Regions from separate parts of the Friedmanniella luteola genome, predicted to be linked through region 1. Evidence: predicted binding sites of a transcription regulator. Region 1 holds the regulator's gene; each other region holds the start of a gene.

Region 1 (4,887 bases):
CACGCCGCCGCGCAGGTCGTCGATGGCCACCCAGGACGCCTCCGGGTCGTCGCGGATGTCGGTGCCGACGAAGCGGATGCCGCGGGCGCGGGCGACGGCGGCCGCGGGGTGCTGCTCCGGCAGGCACATGATCGTGAGCGCGTCGATGCTGGCCCGCTGGATCGCGGTGACGTCGGGCCCCTGCTCGGAGAACGCCAGCGGCATCAGCAGCACGCTCGTCTGGTGCTGCTCCACGACCTCGCTCAGCCCGGTGAGGAACTCCACGGCGAAGGGGTCGGAGAAGGCGTAGGAGAGCTGCTCGGTCAGCAGCACCCCGACGGCGCCCGAGCGGCCGACGCGCAGGGTCCGGGCCGCCGCGTCGGGGCCGGCGTAGCCCAGCTCGGTGGCGGTGGCCAGGATCCGCTCGCGCAGCTCGCGGGAGAGCTGGTCGGGGCGGTTGTAGGCGTTCGAGACCGTCGCGGGGGAGACGCCCAGCGTCGCCGCCAGCGTCTTCACCGTCACCCGGCCCATCGTCGTCCGCCCCTTCCTGCTGGCTGGTCGGGACGTGCGCCGGTCCCGACCGGCACCCAGTCTGACCCCGTGGGGGGCGGGGGGACGCTCACGCGAGCGGCAGCGTCGGTCGGGTGCCCTTGACGCCGCGGCCGGCCAGCGCCGCGTACCCGGGGGCCACGGCGCCGGCGACGTGCTCGGCGGGGTAGGGCCAGCTGCCGCGGGCCAGCGCGTCGGCCTCCGCCACGCCGGACTCGACCAGGTGGGTCAGCTCCCCGGAGACGGCGGCCACCCGGCCGCGGGTGCCGAAGACGAACTCGCGGTCCACGAGGTCGCCGTGCCCCGGCACGGCCCGGGTGCCGGCGGTCATCAGCCCGATCACCCCGTCCAGGGTGGCGCCCCAGGCGTGCGGCACGCTGTCCGGACCCCACCACGGGGCCGCCGTCTCGGGCGTCGGCGCGGACTCGACGAGGTCCCCGACGAACAGCAGGTCGGCGTCCGGGACGACGACCACGAGGTCGCCCTCGGTGTGCCCCGGCCCGAGGTGGGCCACCTCGACGCGCCGGTCGCCGAGGTCGACGGCCACGGCGACGGCGATCTCCCGCGCGGGCGGCGCCAGGGCCGCCGGGTCGACGCCGAGGGCCCGGGCGGCCCCCGCCGAGACCGCGGAGGCCAGCGCGGCGGGCAGGGTCTCGTGGCCCAGGGTGGGCACGTCACCGAAGGCGGCCAGCCCGAACGCGTGGTCGGGGTGGGCGTGGGTGACGACGACGCCCACCAGGGGCAGGTCCGTCGCGGCGGCCACCGCGGCCCGCACCGCGGCCCCCTGCTCCGGGCTCGAGCCGGTGTCGACGAGGAGGGCTCCGGTGCGGCCCAGCACCAGGCCCAGGTTCACGGCGTCGGGTTCGGCTACGCAGACGAGGACGCCCTCGGCCACCTCCCGCCAGGGGCCGAGCGAGAACGGCGGGGCCGCGCCGCCCTGCCGGGGCTGGCCTGCCGTCGGCTGCTGGTCCATCCCGCTAGACTGGCACTCTGGCCATCTGAGTGCCAACCCGGCCGCGCGCGGGCGTCCGACGCCCGCACCGCCGACCGCCCGCGACCCGACACGAGGAGGGGACATGGACGACCGCAAGCTCGAGGTGCTGCGCGCCATCGTGACCGACTACGTGTCCAGCCAGGAGCCGGTGGGCTCCAAGGCCCTGGTGGAGCGGCACGACCTCGGCGTCTCCCCGGCCACCGTCCGCAACGACATGGCCGCGCTGGAGGAGGAGGGCTACATCACCCAGCCCCACACCAGCGCCGGCCGGATCCCCACCGACAAGGGCTACCGGCTCTTCGTCGACCGGCTCGGCACGGTCAAACCCCTGTCGCCGGCCGAGCAGAAGGCCATCCACACCTTCCTCTCCGGCGCGGCCGACCTCGACGACGTCCTGCTGCGCACGGTGCGGCTGCTCGCCCAGGTCACCCAGCAGGTGGCGATCGTGCAGTACCCGACCCTCAGCCACTCCACGGTGCGGCACGTCGAGGTCGTCTCGCTCTCCAGCTCGCGGATGCTCCTCATCCTCATCACCTCCACCGGTCGGATCGAGCAGCGCGCGCTGGAGCTCCCCGACCACGAGACCGAGACGCTGGCGTCGCTGCGCGCCCAGCTGAACGCCGCCACGGTCGGCCACCCGTCGTCCGTCGCGGCCGCGCGGCTCAGCGCGCTGGTCGACGAGCTGCCGCCCGAGCTCGGCGCGATCGGCCAGGTGGCCGCGGCCACCCTGCTCGAGATGCTCAGCAGCGAGACCTCCACCCGGATGGTCGTCGGGGGCATGCCCAACCTCACCCGCTACGGCGCCGAGTTCGAGACGACGGTCAAGCCGGTCCTCGAGGCGCTGGAGGAGCAGGTCGTGCTGCTCAAGCTGATGGGCGAGGCCACCACGGCCGACGCCGTCACCGTGCGCATCGGCCAGGAGAACCCGTACAAGGAACTACAGTCGACGTCGGTCGTCGCGAGCGGCTACGGCAGCCAGCTCGACATCTTCGCCACGCTGGGCGTCGTCGGCCCCACCCGGATGGACTACCCCTCCACCATGGCCTCGGTGCGTGCCGTCGCCCGCTACGTAGGCCGTTTCCTCTCCGAAGGATGATCACCCCACACCATGAGCTCTGACTACTACGAGATCCTCGGCGTCACGCGGGACGCGACGCCGGAGCAGATCAAGAAGGCCTACCGCCAGCTGGCCATGAAGCTGCACCCCGACGTGGCCACGGAGGCCGACGCCGGCGACCGGTTCAAGAAGGTCGCCGAGGCCTACGAGGTGCTGCAGGACCCGAAGAAGCGCGACCTCTACGACCGCGGCGGCGACCCGCTCGGCGGCGGGATGGGCGGCTTCGGCGGGGGCGGCGGCTTCGGCGGCCAGGCCGGCGGCTTCGACTTCACCAACCTGGTCGACGCCATGTTCGGGCAGCAGACCACCCGCGGCCCGCGCTCCCGGGTGCGGCGCGGCCAGGACGCCCTGGTGCGGCTGTCGCTCGAGCTGGCCGAGGCCGCCTTCGGCACCACCAAGCCGCTCCAGGTCGACACCGCCGTGCTCTGCCCGCGCTGCAGCGGCTCGGGCGCCACGGAGGGCTCCGAGCCCGAGACCTGCCGGACCTGCCACGGGCAGGGCGACGTGACCCACGTCCAGCGCTCGTTCATCGGCGACATCCGCACCACCCAGCCGTGCCCCACCTGCCGCGGCTACGGGACGGTCATCCCCAACCCGTGCGTCGAGTGCTCGGGCGACGGCCGGATCCGCTCGTCGCGCACCATCAACGTCAAGATCCCGGCGGGGGTCAGCACCGGCAACCGGATCCACCTCGCCGCGCACGGCGAGGTGGGCCCCGGCGGCGGCCCGGCCGGCGACCTCTACGTCGAGCTGGCGGTCGCCCAGCACGAGGTGTTCCGCCGCGAGGGCGACGACCTCGAGGTGGTCGTCAAGATCCCGATGACGGCGGCCGCGCTCGGCACCGAGGTGTCCGTGGCCACGCTCGAGGCCGACCTCGAGGACGCCGACGAGGCCGACCGCAGCGTCCAGGTCACCGTCCCGGCCGGCACCCAGTCCGGCACCCGCGTCGCCCTGGAGGGCAAGGGCGTGCCGCGGCTCCGGTCCAACGGCCGTGGCCAGATGGGCGTCACGCTGCTGGTGCAGACCCCGAGCCGGCTGGACGAGGAGCAGCGCGAGCTCGTCCGCCAGCTCGCCGAGCTGCGCGGCGAGACAGGCCCCGAGGGCACCGTGCAGAAGCACGGCCGCGGCGTCTTCGGCCGCCTGCGGGACGCCTTCGCCGGGCAGTGACCGTCGTCGGCGACGGGGCCGGGAGCACGTCGTGACCGCGCCGCTGTTCCTGCTGGAGACGCTGGCCGACCCGCGGCCCGCGGTGGGCGCGGTGCTGGAGCTCGGCGGTGACGAGGGCCGGCACGCCGCCGTCGTCCGCCGGATCGGCGCCGGCGAGCAGGTGCTCGTCGCCGACGGCCGCGGTCGCGGCGTCCGCGCCGAGGTGACCGCCGCGTCCAAGGCCGGGCTGACGCTGCGGGTGGTCGAGCACCTCGACGCGCCCGACCGGGCCCTGCGCGTCGTCGCCGTGCAGGCGCTGGCCAAGGGCGACCGGTCCGAGCTCGCCGTGGAGATGCTCACCGAGGTGGGGGTCAGCGAGATCTGGCCGTGGCAGGCCTCCCGCTCGATCGTCCGCTGGTCCGCCGAGCGCGGCGAGAAGTCGCTCGGTCGCTGGCGCTCCACCGCCCGCGAGGCCACCAAGCAGTCCCGCCGCCTGCTCCAGCCGGCCCTGCGACCGGTGCTCAGCACCGCCGGGCTCTGCCGGGAGCTGGCCGGCGTCGACCTGGCCCTCGTGCTGCACGAGGACGCCACCACCGCCCTCCGCGACGTCGACCTGCCCGAGCGCGGCACCGTCGCCCTCGTCGTCGGCCCCGAGGGCGGCATCACGCCCGAGGAGCTGGAGCAGTTCGCCGCCGCGGGCGCCCGCGCCGTCTCGGTCAGCGACGCCGTGCTGCGCACCTCCACCGCCGGCGTGGTCGCCGTCGCCGGCCTGCTGCTGCGCTGAGACCTGCGGGCCCGGCCGCCCGGTGCCAGGCTGGCCCCAGACCCCGGCCGGGCCCGGCGCGGGGAGGCCGAGGAGGAGCCCGTGACCGTCTGGACCTGCCGCACCTGCGCCGTCGAGCACGCCGACACCGACGCGCCCCCCGCCACCTGCGCGATCTGCTGCGACGAGCGCCAGTACGTCCGCCCCGCGGGGCAGCGCTGGACCACGCTCGACGAGCTGCGGGCCGAGGGGCACCGCGGCCGGCTGGCGGAGGTGGAGCCCGGGCTGACCGGCATCAGCGTCGAGCCGCAGGTCGGCATCGGGCAGCGGGCGCTGCTC
Region 2 (4,887 bases), 570 kb from region 1:
AGACGAGGACACGGGCCTGGGCCTTTCACGCGGAACGGAGTGCCCATGCTAGCCGAGCAGGCCCCCCCAGCCCGCCGTGCCCAGGGGCGGCCCCGGCCTCCCGACGGGCCCCGGCGGCGGGCTCAGAACCCGGCGGCCAGCCCCAGCTCGACCGGTGCCACCGCCGGCCGGAGGAAGCCGGCGAGCAGCTCGCGGTGCTCGTCGGAGCCCTCGATGAGGTGCCGCAGCTTGGCCACCCCGCGGTGCTGGGCGACGCGCACGGCGTTGGCGGTCATGCCCAGCCGCTCCCCGACGGCGTCGGCGCTGAGGCCGCCGGCGCGGAGCAGCAGCACCTGCTGGGTCCGTGGCGGCAGCCGGGCCAGCAGGTCGTTGGTGGCCCGGACGACGGCCGCCGAGACGGCCTGCTCCTCCGGCGTCGGTGAGGGCTCGGTCTGGTCGGGCATCTCCTCGACCAGCACGGCCGCCCGGCGGAAGCCGCGCTGGGCGTCGGCGACCTTGTGCGCGGCGATGCCGTAGACGAAGGCGGCGAACGGCGCACCCTGCTGCTGGTAGCGGGGCAGCACGTCGAGCACGGCGACGCAGGTCTCCTGGGCGACGTCGTCGGCCGCCTCGGCACCGCCGGCGTAGCTGCGGAGCCGCGACCGGCAGTAGCGCAGCACCACCGGCCGCACCGCCGCGAGGAGCGCGTGCAGCGCCACCTCGTCCCCGGTCTGGGCCCGGGCCACGATCGCCGGGTCGAACTGGTCGTGATCGGTCACCCTACGTACCCCCTGTCGTCCCCGAGAGAAGGCCACCTGCTGCGCGCCACTGTTCCAGACGCCTGCGGGCGCCACAACCGGATCGGGCGCGCCGCTGGGCGGGCCGGGGTAACGAAGGGGCAACGATCACCGTGCCCCCTGGCTGCCGGGGGGTCCCGGCACGCCACGAGGGCCCTCCCCTGCCGGGAAGGGCCCTCGCGGGTCGTACGGGTCGTGCGGGTGGAGCAGCCTCAGTGGCTGTGACCGTGGCCACCGGCGGCGGCCGGCTCCTCCTCCTCGGGCTTCTCCACCACGAGGGTCTCCGTGGTGAGCAGCAGCGAGGCGATGGACGCCGCGTTGGCCAGGGCCGAACGCGTGACCTTGACGGGGTCGATGACCCCGGCCGCGATCAGGTCGACGTACTCACCCGTGGCGGCGTTGTACCCGCTGCCGGGCTGCAGCTCGGCGACCTTGGCGGTGACGACGTAGCCCGGCTCGCCACCGTTCTCGGCGATCCAGCGCAGCGGCTCGACGGCCGACTTGCGGACGATGGCGACGCCGGTCCGCTCGTCACCCGTGAGGCCGAGGTCGCCCTTGAGCGCCTCGACGGCGTGGATGAGCGCAGAGCCGCCACCGGCGACGATGCCCTCCTCGATCGCGGCGCGCGTCGCGGAGACGGCGTCCTCGATCCGGTGCTTCTTCTCCTTGAGCTCGACCTCGGTGGCCGCGCCGACCTTGATCACGCAGACGCCGCCGGCGAGCTTGGCGACCCGCTCCTGCAGCTTCTCGCGGTCCCAGTCGGAGTCGGTCCGCTCGATCTCGGCCTGCAGCTGGGCGACGCGGGCCTTGACCTCGTCGGAGCTGCCGGACCCGTCGACGATCGTCGTGTTGTCCTTGGTGACCACGATGCGCCGGGCGCGGCCCAGCACCTCGAGGCCGACCTGGTCGAGCTTCAGCCCGACCTCGGGAGCGACGACCTGCGCACCCGTGAGGGTGGCGATGTCCTCGAGCATGGCCTTGCGACGGTCACCGAACGCCGGGGCCTTGACGGCCACGGAGGTGAAGGTGCCGCGGATCTTGTTCACCACGAGGGTGGACAGGGCCTCGCCGTCGACGTCCTCGGCCACGATGAAGAGCGTGCCGGAGGCGCCGATGACCTTCTCGAGCAGCGGCAGCAGCTCGGTCATCGAGGAGATCTTGCCCGAGTTGATGAGGATGTAGGGGTCGTCCAGGACGGCCTCCATCCGCTCGGCGTCGGTCACGAAGTACGGCGAGAGGTAGCCCTTGTCGAACTGCATGCCCTCGGTAAACTCGAGTTCGGTGCCCATCGTGTTGGACTCGTCGACGGTGATGACGCCGTCCTTGCCGACCTTGTCGAAGGCGTCGGCGATAAGCTCGCCGATGACCTCGTCGCGGGCGGAGATGGTGGCGACGCTCGCCATGTCCGAGGTGGTCTGCACCTCGCGGGCGTTCTCCCGCAGGCGCTCGACGACAGCGGCGACCGCCGCGTCGATGCCGCGCTTGAGGCCGATCGGGTTGGCGCCGGACGCGACGGCCTTGAGGCCCTCGTGCACGAGCGCCTGGGCGAGCACCGTGGCCGTCGTCGTGCCGTCACCGGCGACGTCGTTGGTCTTGGTGGCGACCTCCTTGGCGAGCTGCGCGCCGAGGTTCTCGTAGGGGTCGTCGAGCTCGACCTCACGGGCGACGGTCACGCCGTCGTTCGTGATGGTGGGAGCGCCCCACTTCTTGTCGAGCACCACGTAGCGGCCCTTCGGGCCGAGCGTGACCTTGACGGTGTTCGCGAGGGTGTCGACGCCGCGCTCGAGAGAGCGGCGGGCCTCCTCGTTGAACTGGAGGATCTTTGCCATGGTCTGTTCCTCTGCTGCTCTTCGAGCTACTTGGAGACGACGGCGAGGATGTCGCGCGCGTTCAGGAGCAGCAGCTCCTTGCCGTCGTACTTCACCTCGGTGCCGCCGTACTTGCTGAAGATGACGACGTCACCCTCGGCGACGTCGAGGGGCACGCGGTTGCCGTTGTCGTCGACGCGGCCGGGTCCGGTCGCGATGACCTTGCCCTCCTGCGGCTTCTCCTTGGCGGTGTCGGGGATGACCAGGCCGGAGGCGGTGGTCTGCTCTGCTTCGAGCGGCTGAACGAGGATGCGGTCCTCGAGCGGCTTGATCGTGGTGGCCACGTCCAAACCCCTTTCACGAGTGTGGGATGTTCGGGAGGAGTGGTCGAGACGTCGTCGCGGTGCCGTCCCGTCCGTTGGCACACTCCAGGGGAGAGTGCCAATGGCGAGGTTAGCACTCGGCCTGGTGGAGTGCCAGCAGCGGGGACGACGAACGGGCCGGCCCCCGGGGGGCCGACCCGTCGGTCGTCACGGCGCCGCAGCAGCGGCGCGGGGTCAGCGGACGAACTGCACGCCCGTCAGGGTCTGGGTGTAGGCACCCCAGGTGGTGCCCGTGAGCGGGGCGTAGATGCGGGTCGACACGGTGCCGTCGGCCGGGTCGACGTCGAACATCCGGACCGGGTTGGTCACGCCGTCGTGCATCGTGGTCAGGAACGAGTAGATCTTGTTCCCGTTCTTGCCGGTGTCGACGCGGGCCCGCTGGGCCAGCCCGACGTGGCCGGAGAAGACCATCTTGATGTTCGGGTACTGGCTGACGAGCTGGTCGAACAGCTGCTGGCCGCTCGTGTCGCCGTAGCCCTGGTTGCTGCCGTCGAGCCCGCCGCCGCCGTTCTGGTAGCTGTGGGTGCTGATCAGCACGTTGTGGTCCGGGTGCGAGGCCACGACCTTCTTGGCCCAGGCGACCACGCCGGGGCGCGGGCAGAACTCCAGGCTCAGCACCATCCACTGCAGCCCGCCGGCGGAGTAGGTGGAGTAGACGTTGTCGACCTTGCCCGACTCGTACGTCCCCGCCACGGCGCCGAAGTCGCTCGCCTTGAAGTAGCTGTTGAACGTCGACGTGTCGCGCTGCAGGGCGCGGGTGTTCTGCGGGTCGCGGGCCGAGCCGCCGACGCCCGTGGCCATCGTGTCGTGGTTCCCGACCGAGACCGTGTAGGGGATGTCGGCGTCCTCGAGGACGTCCATGCTGTTCTTCGCCATCGCCATCTGCCGGTGGTCCGGGGTGTCCCAGTTGACCAGGTCGCCGGTCTGGGCCACGAAGGCGAGGTCCTTCTGGCGCGCCAGCCACTGGTTCCGGTTCGTCAGCCGGCGGTCCCCGCTGGCCAGGACCTCGTTCTGGGTGTCCGGGATGATCGCGAAGCTGAACGCTCCGGCCGTTCCCGGCGTCGTGGTGGGCGGCGGCGTCGGGGTGGTCGGCGTCGCCGGCTCCTCCGCGCCGCTGGCGGACGCGGCGTAGAAGGCGACGTTCTCGTACTCCCAGCCGTCCGCCTCGAGCGCGGCCTGCCGCGCCGCGCTGGCGGCGAGCCGGTGGAGGGTGCCCTTGCGGAAGCGCTCGACGGGCTTGAGGCAGTCCGAGCCGACCTTGGACACGTAGAAGGTGACGCCCTGGTCGTCGTAGTCGAACCGCTGGGCCGCCGAGACCAGCTCGGTGGTGGACCGGGTGAAGATGTAGTCCTGCGGGTCGGACCGGTACATCCGGTGCACCGGCACCAGCCCGGGTCCGGGAACGGTCGACGCCCGGAACGCGACACCCTGGTCCTCGGTGTAGCCCGCGGCCGCGGCCTTGTCGGCCTCGCCGGTCCACGGGGTGGTGAGGCTGGCGCCGTTGCTCGGCTTGACCACGGTGTACACCGGGTCGTTGAACGCAGAGCAGCTCGGGGCCGGCGTGGCAGCGGTGGCGGTGGCCGGGACGAGTGCGGCGGTGGTCAGGGCCAGCAGCCCGGCGACGCCGACGGCGACGGCCGGACGGACCCTGGCAGGTCTGGTCGATGGTGCGTGCTGCGTGTTCATCGGGCTCCTAGTCGAGGTTGCCCCCCCGTACGATTCGCCCGAAGCATAACGAGAAAGTCACGAATCGATGCACCTGTGATAACGGCCCAGCCGGCTGGAGGGCGGCTCCCCCTGTCGTCGCCCCTGACCGCGCGCCTGGCGGGGCGGCCCGTCCAGCTCGGGGTGTGGTCAACCTCACGTGCCGGAGGGGCACCTCCGGACGCCCGGCCCGGCCCGGGACGCTCCCCGGCCGCC
Region 3 (4,887 bases), 2.3 Mb from region 1:
CGCGGAGCGAGCAGGGCACGAACACCGACCAGAACTGGGCGCCGAGCGAGCCGGCACGGAGCCGCGGCAGGTCGGTGTGCAGCTGCGGCTGGGACTGCGCGATGTCGACGGCGTCGAAGTCGTAGCCCACCCCCCGCATCGCCCACGGCAGGTCGTTGTGCCCGTCCACCACACGCAGTGCGCTCACGCGAACCCCTTCCCTGCCCGACCGTCCTGGGCTGCACCCTAGCGGCAGGCCCGGGGACCCTGCGGCGGCCGACCGGTCGCTCGTCGCGGCGCCGGGTGAGGCCCTCGAAGACGCCGAGAGGCGGCCCCCGTCGGGGGACCGCCTCTCGGTCTGTCGTGCTGGTGGTGCGGGTGGGGCTGGACTCAGAAGTCCATGCCGCCCATGCCACCGGACGGGTCGCCGCCGCCGGCCGGAGCAGCCTTCTCCGGCTTGTCGGCGATGACGGCCTCGGTGGTGAGGAACAGGGCCGCGATGGAGGCCGCGTTCTGCAGGGCAGAACGGGTGACCTTCGTCGGGTCCGGGACGCCGGCGGCGAGGAGGTCCTCGTACACCCCGGTCGCGGCGTTCAGGCCGTGACCGACGGGGAGGGACTTGACCTTCTCCACCACGACGCCACCCTCGAGGCCGGCGTTGATGGCGATCTGGCGCAGCGGGGCCTCGACGGCCACGCGGACGATCTGGGCGCCGATCTGCTCGTCACCCTCGAGCTCGAGGGTCTCGAACACCTTCGCGGCGGCCTGGACGAGGGCCACGCCACCACCGGCGACGATGCCCTCCTCGACGGCGGCCTTCGCGTTGCGCACGGCGTCCTCGATGCGGTGCTTGCGCTCCTTGAGCTCGACCTCGGTGGCCGCACCGACCTTGATGACGGCGACGCCGCCGGCCAGCTTGGCCAGCCGCTCCTGCAGCTTCTCGCGGTCGTAGTCGGAGTCGGAGTTGTCGATCTCGGCGCGGATCTGGCTGACGCGCCCGGCGATGGCGTCGGAGTCGCCGGCACCCTCGATGATCGTGGTCTCGTCCTTGGTGACCAGCACCTGGCGGGCCTGGCCCAGCAGCTCCAGCCCGACGCCGTCGAGCTTGAGGCCGACCTCCTCGGAGATGACCTGACCACCGGTGAGGATGGCGATGTCGCCGAGCATGGCCTTGCGGCGGTCACCGAAGCCCGGGGCCTTGACGGCGACGGACTTGAAGGTGCCACGGATCTTGTTGACGATCAGCGCGGCCAGGGCCTCGCCGTCGGTGTCCTCGGCGATGACGACGAGCGGCTTGCCGGCCTGGATGACCTTCTCCAGCAGCGGCAGGACGTCCTTGAGGCTCGAGACCTTCGAGTTGACGATCAGCACGTAGGGGTCGTCGAGGACGGTCTCCATGCGCTCGGTGTCGGTGACGAAGTAGGGCGAGATGTAGCCCTTGTCGAACCGCATGCCCTCGGTGAGCTCGAGCTCCAGGCCGAAGGTGTTGGACTCGTCGACGGTGATGACACCTTCCTTGCCGACCTTGTCCATCGCCTCGGCGATGATCTCGCCGACGGTGGGGTCACCGGCGGAGATCGACGCGGTGGCGGCGATCTGCTCCTTGGTGTCCACGTCGACGGCGGTGCTGGCCAGCTCCTCGACGATGGCCGCGACGGCCTTCTCGATGCCCTTCTTGAGGGCCATCGGGTTGGCGCCGGCGGTGACGTTGCGCAGGCCCTCGCGGACCAGCGCCTGCGCCAGCACGGTGGCGGTGGTGGTGCCGTCGCCCGCGACGTCGTCGGTCTTCTTGGCGACCTCCTTGACGAGCTCGGCGCCGATCTTCTCGTAGGGGTCCTCGAGCTCGATCTCCTTGGCGATGCTGACACCGTCGTTGGTGATCGTGGGGGCGCCCCACTTCTTCTCGAGCACGACGTTGCGGCCCTTCGGGCCGAGGGTGACCTTCACGGCGTCGGCGAGGATGTTCATCCCACGCTCGAGCCCGCGACGTGCTTCGGTGTTGAACGAAATCAGTTTGGGCATGTTCTCGGCGAGTCCTCCCGCGCGCCGGCGGCGGGACCGCCGGCTCGATGGCTGCTAGTGGTGATCCCTGAGCAGGTGCCCGCGACGGACGACCTCCACAGGAGGCCTCACACGCTCAGAGAGGTGGCACTCTCACGAGGAGAGTGCTAATCAATGTTTAGCACTCTCCCCTGGCGAGTGCAAACACCCCCGGGCACCGCGGCGGGCAAGGCCGCACCCCAGGCACCCCTCCCCCGCTGTGCACGACCGCGCGGCGGACGACGTGTGACGATCAGTCCTGCAGGCCGTCGCCGAACCGGAACAGGGGGTCCGCGGTGTCGAAGGGGACGTCGCTCCGGCTGGCCTCGACGGCCTCGACGGAGGACGGCAGGTCGAAGGGCAGCCGACCCCGGGCCTGCGCCCGGCCGGTGAGGACGTCGACCAGCGCGTCGTCGGAGGCGCCGTAGTCCACCAGCAGGGCCGCGGCGGCGCCGGCCAGCTCGGGCACCACGGCCGGCCGGTCGAGGTAGAGGTCGACGACGGTGGGCACGGCCGCGCAGATCGCCAGCAGCCGGTCCCGTTCCGGCGGCGCGAAGGCCAGCGAGCCGGCGTGGAACATCGACTCGAAGCGGCCGGGCCGCGGCTCGAAGGGGGCGGCCAGCCGCAGCACGGCGACGTCGGCGTCAGCCGGGTCGTCCACCAGCCGGCCCAGCCGGGACGCCGCGTCGGTGCGGAAGCCCTCGACGTAGACGGCCAGGCCCTCGGCCAGCGGCAGCGACCCGGGCCCGTCGGCCGCAGCGGTCAGCCGGGTGATCGAGGCCCGCTGCGCCGCGCCGCCGGCGGCGACGAAGTCCTCCCGGCCGATCGTCGCGAGGGCGTGGTTCAGGTCCAGCGGGTCGGCGTCGAAGAGGCCGAGGACGAACTTCTCCCGCAGCAGCCGCCGGACGGAGACGTCGAGACGCTCCTCGGTGACGGCGCCGGAGCGGACCAGCTGGACGACGAGCTCGGGGCAGCTCTCACCGCCGAACTGGTCGACGCCGGCCGCCAGCGCCCGGGCCACCCGCTCGGGCGGGCTCAGCTCCTCGACCCCCCAGGCCCGGGCCGGCATCGGCTCGCCGGCGAAGGACTTGTCGGTGATCAGGCCCCAGTCGGTGCAGACGATCCCGTCGAAGCCCAGCTCGTCACGGAGCAGCCCCGCGATGACCGGGCGGTTGAAGGCGAAGCCGACCTCCTCCCAGTCCGTCCCGACGGGCATCCCGTAGTACGGCATGATCTGCGACGTCCCGGCCTCGAGCGCCGCCCGGAAGGGCGCCAGGTGGTACTCCTGCCGGCCGCCCGGGTAGACCTGCTCGCGGCCGTACGCGAAGTGCGGGTCCTCCCCGTCGAGCTGCGGGCCACCGCCCGGGAAGTGCTTGGTCATGGTGGCGACCGAGTCCGGGCCCAGCCGCTCGCCCTGGAAGCCGCGGACGTAGGCCCGGACCAGCTCCGCCGTCAGGTCGGCGTCCTCGCCGAAGGTCATCCCGATCCGCGCCCACCGGTACTCGGTCGCCAGGTCGATCTGCGGGTGCAGGGCCACCCGGAAGCCGCCGGCCACGTACTCCTGCCGGGCGATGTCGGCGAACCGCTCGACCAGGGCCGGGTCGCGCAGCGCGGCGAAGCCCAGCGACTCGGGCCACGCCGAGAAGGAGCCGGCGAGCGCCGCGGTGCCCGCGTTGTCGCTGAAGGAGTGCCGCGGGTCGGTGGACAGGCTCACCGGGATGCCCAGCTCGGTGCTCGCGGCGAGCTCCTGCAGCCGGTTGTACCAGGCGACCAGGTCCCGGACGCCCGACGGCGAGCCGAGCAGGTTGAAGTGGTTCATCCGCAGGCCGCGGACGGCGGCCTCGCTGCCGGGGCGGGCGATGACGTTGTCGTCGCCGACGAGCGTCCCGTCCGGCCCGATCAGCGTCATGTCGTGGAACATCAGCCCCGCCTTGTCCTCCAGGGTCAGCCGGCCCAGCAGGTCCTCGACCCGTTGGTCGGGGCTCAGCGACGGGTCGCGGTAGGGCGGCGCGCTGGGCTGGGTCATCGGCGGACTCCTTCGTCGGACGGGTCGGGGCGGGGCGGCGCCGGCCGGGGTCATCCTCGCGGACGCGGCCGGCCACACGACCGGCGGCCCGACCTGAACACATAGGCCGGGAATGCACAGGGTGCTCCCAGGGTTGCGCTGACCATGGCCGACACCGAGACACGCCCGATCACCCGTGCCGATGTCGGCCTGCGGTCGGAGCGCGGACCGATCCTGCTGGCCGTGATGCTCAGCGTCGGCCTGGTGGCGATCGACTCGACGATCCTCGCCACGGCGGTACCGGCGATCGTCGACGACCTGGGCGGGTTCGCCCAGTTCCCCTGGCTCTTCTCGATCTACCTGCTGGCCCAGGCCGTCTGCGTGCCGATCTTCGGCAAGCTGAGCGACCTGTTCGGCCGCAAGCCGGTGATGCTGGCCGGCGTCGGGCTGTTCGTGCTCGGCTCGGTCCTCTGCGGTCTCGCGTGGAGCATGCCCGCGCTGATCGTGTTCCGCGCGGTCCAGGGCCTCGGCGCCGGAGCCGTCCAGCCGACCGCGATGACGATCATCGGCGACATCTACACCGTGGCCGAGCGCGCCAAGGTGCAGGGCTACGTGGCCAGCGTGTGGGCCATCTCCTCGGTCGTCGGACCGACGCTGGGCGGGGTGTTCGTCGACTTCCTCGACTGGCGCCTCATCTTCTTCGTCAACGTCCCGCTGGGCGCCGTCGCGGCCTGGGTGCTGTTCCGCCGCTTCTCCGAGGACGTCACCAAGGCCGAGCACCAGATCGACTACCGCGGGGCCGTGCTGCTGACCGTCGGCACCTCCCTGCTGGTGCTGGGCCTGCTCGAGGGCGGCGTCCAGTG

The links. The regulator HrcA, encoded in region 1, represses chaperone genes, less so after heat shock. The targets are predictions, from matches to a motif close to TTGGCACTCGNNNNNNNCGAGTGCCAA.
Region 2: the regulator HrcA is predicted to act here: its motif matches at 3,038-3,064, upstream of groES (co-chaperone GroES).
Region 3: the regulator HrcA is predicted to act here: its motif matches at 2,159-2,185, upstream of groL (chaperonin GroEL).

What each region holds. Positions count from the first base shown of each region.
Region 1 covers NZ_LT629749.1:3,089,522-3,094,408, reverse strand. The annotation lists gene BLT72_RS14585 (substrate-binding domain-containing protein) at 1-510, opposite strand, end outside; gene BLT72_RS14580 (MBL fold metallo-hydrolase) at 599-1,501, opposite strand; gene hrcA (heat-inducible transcriptional repressor HrcA) at 1,605-2,618, shown strand; gene dnaJ (molecular chaperone DnaJ) at 2,631-3,806, shown strand; gene BLT72_RS14565 (16S rRNA (uracil(1498)-N(3))-methyltransferase) at 3,838-4,569, shown strand; gene BLT72_RS14560 (MBL fold metallo-hydrolase) at 4,651-4,887, shown strand, end outside.
Region 2 covers NZ_LT629749.1:3,658,622-3,663,508, forward strand. The annotation lists gene BLT72_RS17185 (sigma-70 family RNA polymerase sigma factor) at 123-758, opposite strand; gene groL (chaperonin GroEL) at 989-2,605, opposite strand; gene groES (co-chaperone GroES) at 2,632-2,928, opposite strand; gene BLT72_RS17200 (metallophosphoesterase) at 3,142-4,653, opposite strand.
Region 3 covers NZ_LT629749.1:627,244-632,130, reverse strand. The annotation lists gene BLT72_RS02955 (dipeptidase) at 1-187, opposite strand, end outside; gene groL (chaperonin GroEL) at 370-2,001, opposite strand; gene BLT72_RS02945 (glycoside hydrolase family 3 protein) at 2,273-4,045, opposite strand; gene BLT72_RS02940 (MDR family MFS transporter) at 4,190-4,887, shown strand, end outside.